Regions from separate parts of the Microbispora sp. H10670 genome, predicted to be linked through region 1. Evidence: predicted binding sites of a transcription regulator. Region 1 holds the regulator's gene; the other holds the start of a gene.
What was found. The regulator LexA, encoded in region 1, represses DNA repair genes until DNA is damaged. The targets are predictions, from matches to a motif close to TCGAACANNTGTTCGA.

Region 1 (4,862 bases):
CTCCGCGTCCTCGTCGGAGGCGAAGTAGCCGTTCTCGACGCCGGTCCTGGTGTAGACGCCCACCACCCGGTCGACGAGCTGCCGCAGGCTCGACTCGCGCTGCGGGGTGCCCACCGCGCCCCGGAAGTACTTGGTGGTCACGATGTTGGCCGCGTTGACCGACCAGGAGGCGGGGAACTCCACGCCGTGCTGCTCGAAGTTGACCGAGCCGTCGCGCCAGTTGGTCATCACGACGTCGCGCCGCTCCCAGCGGACCTCGTCGTACGGGTGGACGCCCGGCGTGGTGAAGATGCGCTTCATCTTCAGGCCCCTGCGCGGACGCTTCGCTCCCCGGCCTCCCGCACCCGCCGCTGTGCCGCTCACGGTCTCCGTCATGACTTCCCCCTCCCGGGGCCCGATGGAGCCCCTCTTTCCGACCACGCTCGTTACACCCTCATCGTCGCGCCGCACGGCTCGCTCCTCGCCCCGCCCGCCGGCGCCGGCGGCTACTCCCCGCCGCCGTGGGCCGCCCTGAGCCGCTCGATCTCCGCTTCGAAGTCCGCCAGCGTCTCGAAGCTCCGGTAGACCGACGCGAACCGCAGGTACGCCACCTCGTCCAGGTCGCGGAGCGGGCCCAGGATGGCCAGCCCCACCTCGTGCGAGGCGATCTCCGCGGCGCCGGTGGCCCGGATGGTCTCCTCCACGCGCTGCCCGAGCTGGGCGAGGGAGTCCTCGCCGACCGGGCGTCCCTGACAGGCGCGCCGTACGCCCGCGACGACCTTCTCCCGGGAGAACGGCTCGGTGACCCCGCTGCGTTTGCTCACCATCAGCAGGACGGTCTCCTGCGTGGTGAACCTGCGCCCGCATTCGGGGCAGGTGCGGCGGCGGCGGATGGCCGCGCCGTCCTCGGCTGCGCGGCTGTCCACGACCCGTGTGTCCGGGTGGCGACAGAACGGACAGTGCACTTCATCGCCTCCCTGAACGCCCATCCCGAACACAAGGTGTAGTGAACTTACACCGCTGTGACTACTAGATGTTGGGGTCCAACGGTAGAAGTGCCCGTCCTTGAACGCAAGTCGAACCGGGCGTGGCGGGGGAAGTTCCTGCTCGGCGGGCGTGTCGCCCCATCCGTCCCACCCGCCTCCCCTGCCCCGGGCACGAAGGAATAGGCCGTACGGCTTTTTCGCGCCCCGATTTCCCCATTCCTTCTGAGCTGGGCGTACGACCGGCCGAGAAGATCGGGTAAATCGAACACGGGATCGATCGAACTCCCGTACGATGAGGAGAACGGCGAGATCGGCGATTTCGCTGGATATCGAACAATTGTTTGACGCTGATCTTGAATCGCGGTACGGTCGCTCTGTGCGACATGAGGAACACGGATTGAGAGGTGGCATCGTGAGTGACCGAAGTGAGCAGGCGAATGGCGTCGGCGACCTCGCGGTTCGTCGGCGTGACTCGCTTGGCCTCACCCCCAGGCAGCGGAAGATCCTCGAGGTGATCCGCGACTCGGTCCAGCAGCGCGGCTATCCGCCGTCCATGCGGGAGATCGGGGAGGCTGTCCAGCTGACCAGCACCTCCAGCGTGTCGCACCAGCTCACGGCGCTCCAGCGTAAGGGCTACCTCCGCCGGGACCCGCACCGCCCCCGGGCGCTGGAGGTCAGGCTCCCCGGTGAGCCGGTCCTGTGGGTGGACCCGGACGCCGCCGAGGAGGAGAGCGGCTTCAACCGGCCCACCGCGGCGTACGTGCCGCTGGTCGGCCGCATCGCCGCCGGTGGCCCCATCCTCGCCGAGCAGAGCATCGAGGACGTGTTCGCGCTCCCCAAGCAGCTTGTCGGCGAGGGCACGCTGTTCCTGCTCCAGGTCTCCGGCGACTCGATGATCGAGGCCGCCATCGCCGACGGAGACTGGGTCGTGGTGCGGCAGCAGCCGGTGGCCGACAACGGCGACATCGTCGCGGCGATGATCGACGGCGAGGCCACCGTGAAGACGTTCAAGCGCAAGGACGGGCACGTGTGGCTGGTGCCGCACAACCCGAACTACGAGCCGATCCCCGGTGACGAGGCCACCGTGCTCGGCAAGGTCACGGCCGTCCTGCGCAAGCTGTAGTCACGCGGCTGTAGTCACGCCCGTGCCGGCGTCCCGCCGCGGGACGCCGGTATGGCTGCTTCCCGGATGACCGATATCCGGCGATTAGGGTGAGTCCCGTGAAACTCGACTCGCTCTCCCTGGAGGCCGCCCGCGCCCGTGACGGGATCAAGTGGGCCCTGGCCGCGCCCGACGTCATCCCCGCCTGGGTCGCCGACATGGACTTCCCGGTGCCCGACGCGGTCCGGGAGGCCGTCGCGCGACGCGCGGCCACGGATCTCGGCTATCCCGAGTGGCTGGACCAGCCGGCCGCCGGGCCGCTGGCGGAGGCGTTCGCCGAGCGGATGGAGGCGAGATACGGCTGGCGCGCCGATCCCGGGCACGTGCGGTCCTACACCGACCTCAACCAGGCCCTCCAGGTGCTGCTGCACCTCATGACCGAGCCCGGCGACGCCGTGGCGCTGCACGTCCCGGCCTACGACCCCTTCCTCGTCACCATCACGGGGATGGGCCGCCGCCTGGTGCCGATGCCGCTGACGGCCGAGGGCCGGTTCGAGGTCCCCGGCGAGCCCGTACGGGTGCTCCTGCTGGTGAACCCGCAGAACCCGTCGGGCCGGTCGTTCACCCGGGAGGAGCTGGAGGCGGTCGCCGCGTACGCCGACCGGCACGGCACGCTGGTGATCGCCGACGAGATCCACGCCGACCTGACGTACGCCCCGGCCCGGCACATCCCGTTCGCCACGATCCTCCCGGAGCGTACGGTCACGCTGACCTCCGCCAGCAAGGCGTTCAACATGGGCGGGCTGCACTGCTCGGTGGCCCATCTGGGCGCCAGGGGCGTCAGGGACGCGGTCGGCCGCCAGCCCGCCCACATCTACGGCGCGCCGAGCGTCCTCGGCGTGGAGGCCACGGTGGCCGCGTGGCGGCACGGCCACGCGTGGCTGGAGGAGGTGCTGGCGATCCTGGACCGCAACCGCCGGCTCATCGCCGAGCGGCTCCCGTCCGGGGTGGGGTACCGCATGCCCGAGGCCACCTATCTCGCGTGGCTCGACTTCGGCATCCCCGACGCCGCCTCCTTCGTCGAGCGGGAGGCCCGGGTCAAGCTCAACCCGGGCCCCAACTACGGAGGCGGGGACACGTTCGCCCGCCTCAACTTCGCGACGTCGGCGCCGATCCTGGAGGAGATCCTGGCCAGGATCGCCGCCGCGCTGAAGTGATCCGCCCGCTCAGCTCGCCGCGCAGGTGACCTGCGACGGCACGCCGTTGGTGCCGGACCAGCTCGCGTTGAACCCGAACGCCGTGGACGCCCCGGCACCGAGCGCCCCGTTGTAGGACATGTTCGTCACCGTGACGTTGGACCCGCTGGCGCTGAGCGAGCCGTTCCAGAGCTGGCTGATGGTCTGCCCGTTCGGGAAGGCCCACTTCACGGTCCAGCCGGAGATGGCGGAGCTGCCCGCCTTCACCGTGACCTCACCCTGGAAGCCGCCGCTGTACTGGTTGACGACCTTGTAGGTGGCGGTGCAGGACTTGCCCCCGTTCCCGCTGGGGGACGCGGACGGCGAGGCCGACGGAGACACCGACGGTGACGCCGAGGGAGAGGTCGAGGGCGAGGAGGACGGGGACGCCGAGGGCGAGGCCGAAGGCGACTGCGGCCTGCCGCCCACCGGCGGGATCAGGTACGGCGAGATGATGCTCTGCTTGGCCTGGTCGACCGTGGCCCAGTCGTCCTTCAGGATGCCGCCCGTGTCACCCGAGTTGGGGTTCCACGACCAGTAGGTGAACGACATGCCGTTCACCCCGGTGCCCAGGTACTTCATGAGCTCCTGGAGCCAGATCTTGTCGGTGTTGCTGGCCAGCGTGGTGCCGAACTCGCCCACCATGATCGGCGCGATGTTCTGCTTGTACAGGTAGCCGAAGTACTTGTCCCAGATGGCCGGCATGTTCGCCGGGTACGTCGGGTCGTCGAACCACGGCTGGTGGTAGACCGACGTGGCGTACTCGTGCGGCGAGTAGACGAGCCGGTTCGCCACGTTCAGCCGGACGGGGAACTGCCCGGCCTTGGTGAGGTTGCCGCCCCACCAGCCGCAGTCCTCGTCGTTGCTGGTGTCGTTGTCCCAGATGTTGGACAGGCCGCCGCTCGGGCAGCTCACGCCCTCCACGAAGATCAGCCAGTTGGGCTGCACGGACAGGATCGCGTTGCCCGCCCGCTCGGCCGCGAGCCGCCAGTCGCGCGCCTGGTCGCCGCAGCCCCAGCAGGAGCCGGTCGCGTTCGGGTTGGTGCCGTCGGCGTGCGGCTCGTTGTGCAGGTCGGCCCCGATGACCGTGGTGTTGCCGGCGTAGTGCTGGGCCAGCGACTTCCAGTCGGCGATCCAGGTCGACTCGGGAACGCCGGAGGTGTACCACAGCGCGGTCTGGCCCGCGCTGGTCGGCCGGTGCCGGTCGAGGATGATCCGCATGCCCTTCTGGCCCGCGTAGTCCACGACCTTGTCGAGGATCTGCAGCGGCGACAGGCCGATGAGATCGGGGTTGGATGCGGTGTTGACGCTCGTCGCCTGCGCGCCCGGCTTCAGCGCGTCGTCGGAGAACGGCACCCGGATCGTGTTGTAGCCCAGGTTCGCCATGAGGTCGAGCTGGCTCCTCCACGGGTTGTTGGCCCACAGCCCGTGGAAGGTCTTGTTGTCGGTCTCCATGCCGAACCAGTTGATGCCGGTCAGCCGGACGGTGGCTCCGGTGCTGTCGACGATCTTGTTCCCGCTGGTGTGCAGGTAGCCGGTGCCCGTGCCGGCCGCGTTCGC
Region 2 (4,862 bases), on a different contig from region 1:
TTAGAGTATCAGGGCCCTCCGCCATCCCCCCTCCCGCCAGGGGTGATACGCCGGGGAGGCGGCGTACGCCCCGGGTCCCCGGGGGATCGGAAGCCGCATCACATCGGGTGTCGGGGATTTCGGTGAGAGCACTGTTTGGCGCTCTTTTTTCCAATCAGCTTGACCTTTGGGAGTGTCGGCTTTACCGTCACTGTCCGTAACCACAACACGCGACCTTCCTGGGTAAAACCCGACGCAGCGGTCACCGAAGGTGCCGGGGCCGGTGCCAGCCCCGGTGTTCGGAACGCTTGGGACAAGGACGCACAATCAAGTGAGAAGAGACATAGAAAGCCGGGGGCCACACGATGCCGTCTGACTACGCCAAGTCGCTGGGCGCGCGCCTGCGCGCCATCCGGACCCAGCAGGGGCTGTCCCTGCACGGTGTCGAGGAGAAGTCCCGTGGCCGGTGGAAGGCCGTCGTCGTGGGCTCCTATGAGCGGGGTGACCGCGCGGTGACCGTGCAGAAGCTCGCCGAGCTCGCGGACTTCTACGGGGTGCCGGTCTCCGAGTTGCTGCCGGGCGGGGCCGCTCCCAGCCCGCTCGCCCCGGCTCCCAAGCTGGTCATCGACCTGGAGCGGCTGTCGCAGCTGCCGAAGGACAAGGCCGGTCCGCTGGCCCGCTACGCGGCCACGATCCAGAGCCAGCGTGGTGACTACAACGGCAAGGTGCTGTCCATCCGGCAGGAGGACCTGCGCTCGCTGGCGGTCATCTACGACAAGTCACCCGTCGAGCTGACCGAGGAGTTCATCAACTGGGGCGTGCTCGACGCCGAGGCCCGCCGCGCCGTCGAGTCCTTCTGACCAACTCCCCCCCGGCCGTTCCCTCCGACCACCGGGCCGCCGCGGCGGCCCCCCATCGGCCTCCGCACGCCGGGGAGCCGCGTCACGAGTGATTCCTGTCATAGGGGGATAGGCAGGACATGACTTTTTTCGTGGGCTCGGAGGTGGGCAGGCTCCGCCAGGTCCTGGTCGACATCCCCGAACTGGCGCTCAAGCGGCTCACCCCCGGCAACAAGGACGGCCTGCTCTTCGACGACGTGCTCTGGGTGCACCGCGCGCTGGAGGAGCACCGGGAGTGGTGCGAGGTGCTCACGGCGCGCGGCGTCACGGTGCACCACCTCGGCGACCTCCTGCGGGAGGCGATCGAGGTGCCCGACGCGCGCAAGCACATCCTCGACGGCAGCGTCGACGAGCACTGGTTCGGCCCGCTGACCGCCGACGCGATCCGCAACACGCTGGACGCCCTCGACGGAGCCGCGCTCGCGCCGTACCTGACCGGCGGGATCACCAAGCGCGAGATCATGGAACTGGGCTGCGACCCGGGGTCCGTCGTCTTCCACGCGCTCGGCATGGACGACTTCGTCCTCCCGCCGCTGCCCAACCACCTGTTCGCCCGCGACACCTCCTGCTGGGTGTACGGCGGGGTGTCCATCAACGCGATGCGCAAGAAGGCGCGCAGGCGCGAGACCCTCAACTTCGAGGCGGTCTACCGGTGGCACCCGATGTTCGCCGCGGGCTACGGCGACCCGTCCGGCGGGGGGTTCGACGTCTGGTACGACGGCACCCGCATGGCCCCCGCCACCATCGAGGGCGGTGACGTGCTGGTGCTCGGCGACGGCGTCGTGCTCGTCGGGATGAGCGAGCGCACCCAGCCGCAGGCGGTCGAGATGCTGGCGACCAAACTCTTCCGGGCGGGCGCGGCGACCCGCATCGTGGCGCTCGACCTCCCCAAGACCCGCGCGTTCATGCACCTCGACACCGTGATGACCAACGTCGACGTGGGGGTGTTCACCAAGTACGCCGGGCTCGGCATGCTGCCGTCGTACACGGTGGAGCCGGGCGACACCGACAAGGAGCTGAAGGTCACCGACCATCCGCCCGAGGACATGCACCGGGCGATCGCGCGGGCCCTCGGCCTGGACGACATCAAGGTCCTCACGCCGACGCAGGACGTGCACGCGGCCGAGCGCGAGCAGTGGGACGACGGCTGCAACGTGCTGGCCCTGGAGCCGGGAGTCGTCGTCGCCTACGAGCGCAACACCACGACCAACAACCACCTGCGCAGGCACGGCATCGAGGTCATCCCGATCCGGGGCAGCGAGCTCGGCCGCGGGCGCGGCGGGCCCCGCTGCATGAGCTGCCCTCTGGAGCGCGATCCCGTCTGAGGCCGCACCCGGCCGCCGGCGGACCGTGGGCGGGCGCCCCGGCCCGTGCGGACCGCCTTCTCGCGGGCGCGTCGCGTGGCCAGGCCGTCCCGTGTGGCTGACGAACTCGACGGAGCGGGCAGGCGGAGCCGGGCCGCTCGCGCGCCGGCCTCCCGCTTTTGCAGCGCCGTCAGCCGGCCATGGGGAGGGTGGGGCGGCCGGGCAGGCCGAGGATCGACTCGACCTCGCCGACGAACCGGTCCGCTTCCGCTATGATCTCGTCTGCGTCGTTCTGAGTGACGGCCCGGACCATTCCGGCCTCGACCGCCGCTCGCTTGGTCGCGCTCATCGCGAAGTAGGCCGCCCAGTCCGCGAGCTTCGGCTCGACCTCGGGAAGCAGTTCCCAGGCGCTGCGCAGCCGCCGCCTGCGTCCGTCCATCGGACGCGGACGCGCGGCGAGGATCCCGGCGGCCGCGCGCAGCGCCGCGAGATGGGCCGACACGTAGCGGTCCGCGGGCGTGGGCCCGACGGTCGCGTCGGCGAGGCACGCCCTGGCGTCCGCGAGACGCGCCAGGACCGCCTGCGGAAGCCGGGGCCCGGTCCGCTGATCGCCGTTCTCTTCAGTCATGCCCGCCTCCTTGAGTCGTGGCATCCGGCGAAGGCCGCCGGTGACTTCACAGTCGCAGACAGCACCGACAATTTCGATCGGCCGCGTAATCCCGGGCACCACCGGGATCACGCGGCTTTCTCACGCTCCCGTGGGCGGCCGGACGAGGAGCTTCCCCTCTCCCCGTCCGGCCCACGCCGCGGGCCGTGCCGCATCCGTCTCCGCCGACGACGTAGGCACGGATCCGACGGTGTGGGCGCAGGCCGCGAGTCCCGCGCCCACTCCATCGAACATAGATTCGACCATGCCTGCTGTCAAGGCTGTCAACGAACAAGGGTTCGAGGACTGGCAGGGGCCCGTACGACGAAGGGCCCCGCGCGAACACCTCGCGCGGGGCCCTCCGATCCGCTGGCTATCGCCGGAAAGCACCTCTGACGTGCACGGGGACTCCCTTGCCGAGCATGCCCGGAAGGACCCCGGCCACGTTCATCGGCAGCCGTACACAGCCGTGCGACGCCGGATAAAGCGGCACCGACAGCGCGCCGTGGAGGGCGATCCCGCCGTTGAAGAAGATCGGGTTGTAGAGCTGACCCAGGTAGGACCGGTGCCAGCCCCTGGCCCGCCACGTGGTCTTGTAGTCGCCGGTCGGCGTGCGGGCACTGCCGGAGAAGACCTGCCTCTTGCCGTTCCACACGGCGTACTCGGTGTAGGGAATACCGCTGCCGCTGGAGATGTGACTGATCAGCACCGGGACGCCGGAACGATACAGAACCATCACCTGTTTGGTCAGGTCCACCTCGACCCGGGTGGCCTTGCCGCGGGGCACGAGGACCCGGGGCGCGCGGGGGTTCTCCAGCGCTCTCCAGGTGCGGGCGGCGACCGTGCTGGTCGGCTTGATCCCCTGCACCTTCTGGAACGCCCAGACCGCCGTCAGCGTGGCCCCGCCGTACCGGCCGTCGGCGCTGCCGGGCACGTAGCCGAGCTCCTTGAGACGGGCCTGCAGCGCCTTCACGGCGGCGCCCTTCGCCCCGAGCCTGAGCGTCTTGCCCGGCGCCTCGAACGGCGGGTATCCGGCCCGTCCCGGCAGGGCTCCCCGCGCTCCGGCCACCCGCGTCGCGACCGTCCGCGCGCCGGACACCGGCGCCGCGCCGGCGAGGCCGGACGTCGCGTACGTCACGGCTCCCGCCGGAACGGCTGCGCCGGCCCGCGCCGGGCCGGCGACCCCGGCCGTCGCGAACGCCACGGCCCCCATCGCGACGAGCATGGCCGCGGCCGGTCGCCGTCGACCTCTCATCATGACCAACCCCTCATAAGCCTGATTCCTAACAAAGGACTCACCTTACGGTCGGATTGCGAGCCGTGTGATCACAAGTGGCGATAATCGGCCGCGTCTGTCCTGGCAATCCGTTTAGAGTGGCCGGGTGCCGGAAAAGTTGCATCCGAACGTCGCCCGAGTCGAGCAGGCCCTGCGGGAGCGGCAGGTGACCGGTGAGGTCGTCGTGCTGGACGACGCCGCGCCGACGGCCGCCACGGCGGCGGCCCAGCTCGGCTGCGAGATCGGCGCGATCGCCAACAGCCTGATCTTCGACGCGGACGGCGCGCCGCTGCTGGTGCTGACCAGCGGCGCCCATCGCGTGAACACCGACCTGATCGCGCGGCTCGTCGGAGCGGCGAAGGTGCGCAGGGCGACGCCGGAGTTCGTCCGGGAGCACACCGGGCAGCCCATCGGCGGCGTGGCCCCGGTCGGGCACCCGGCGCCCGTGCGGACGCTCGTGGACACCTGGCTGGGCAAGCACGAGGTCGTGTGGGCCGCCGCCGGGCATCCGCACTCGGTCTTCCCGACCTCCTTCGACGAGCTCGTACGGATCACCGGGGGCACCCCCGCCGAGGTCGGGTGACGTCCGCGACCGGCCTGGCGACGCTTTGCTAGTGTGCGACGGGTGATCCGACTGCGCCGGGTGGGGCCCGACACGTTCAGGGCGGTGCTGGACACCGTGCTGGAGATCTACACGGACGCCATGCGGCCGCCGTCGGACCAGCTCGCGGGCCGCATGGCGATCATGCGCAACCACG

Region 2: HHX33_RS18810 (SAV_6107 family HEPN domain-containing protein) is a predicted target of LexA. The motif match lies at 3,076-3,091, and genes of this name have one in related genera.

What each region holds. Positions count from the first base shown of each region.
Region 1 covers NZ_JABBWW010000018.1:125,414-130,275, forward strand. The annotation lists gene HHX33_RS23780 (vitamin B12-dependent ribonucleotide reductase) at 1-375, opposite strand, end outside; gene nrdR (transcriptional regulator NrdR) at 486-944, opposite strand; gene lexA (transcriptional repressor LexA) at 1,375-2,088, shown strand; gene HHX33_RS23795 (MalY/PatB family protein) at 2,187-3,284, shown strand; gene HHX33_RS36420 (cellulase family glycosylhydrolase) at 3,294-4,862, opposite strand, start outside.
Region 2 covers NZ_JABBWW010000012.1:121,319-126,180, forward strand. The annotation lists gene HHX33_RS18800 (transcriptional regulator) at 345-839, shown strand; gene HHX33_RS18805 (arginine deiminase) at 959-2,203, shown strand; gene HHX33_RS18810 (SAV_6107 family HEPN domain-containing protein) at 2,373-2,810, opposite strand; gene HHX33_RS18815 (L,D-transpeptidase family protein) at 3,202-4,086, opposite strand; gene HHX33_RS18820 (YbaK/EbsC family protein) at 4,211-4,687, shown strand; gene HHX33_RS18825 (GNAT family N-acetyltransferase) at 4,730-4,862, shown strand, end outside.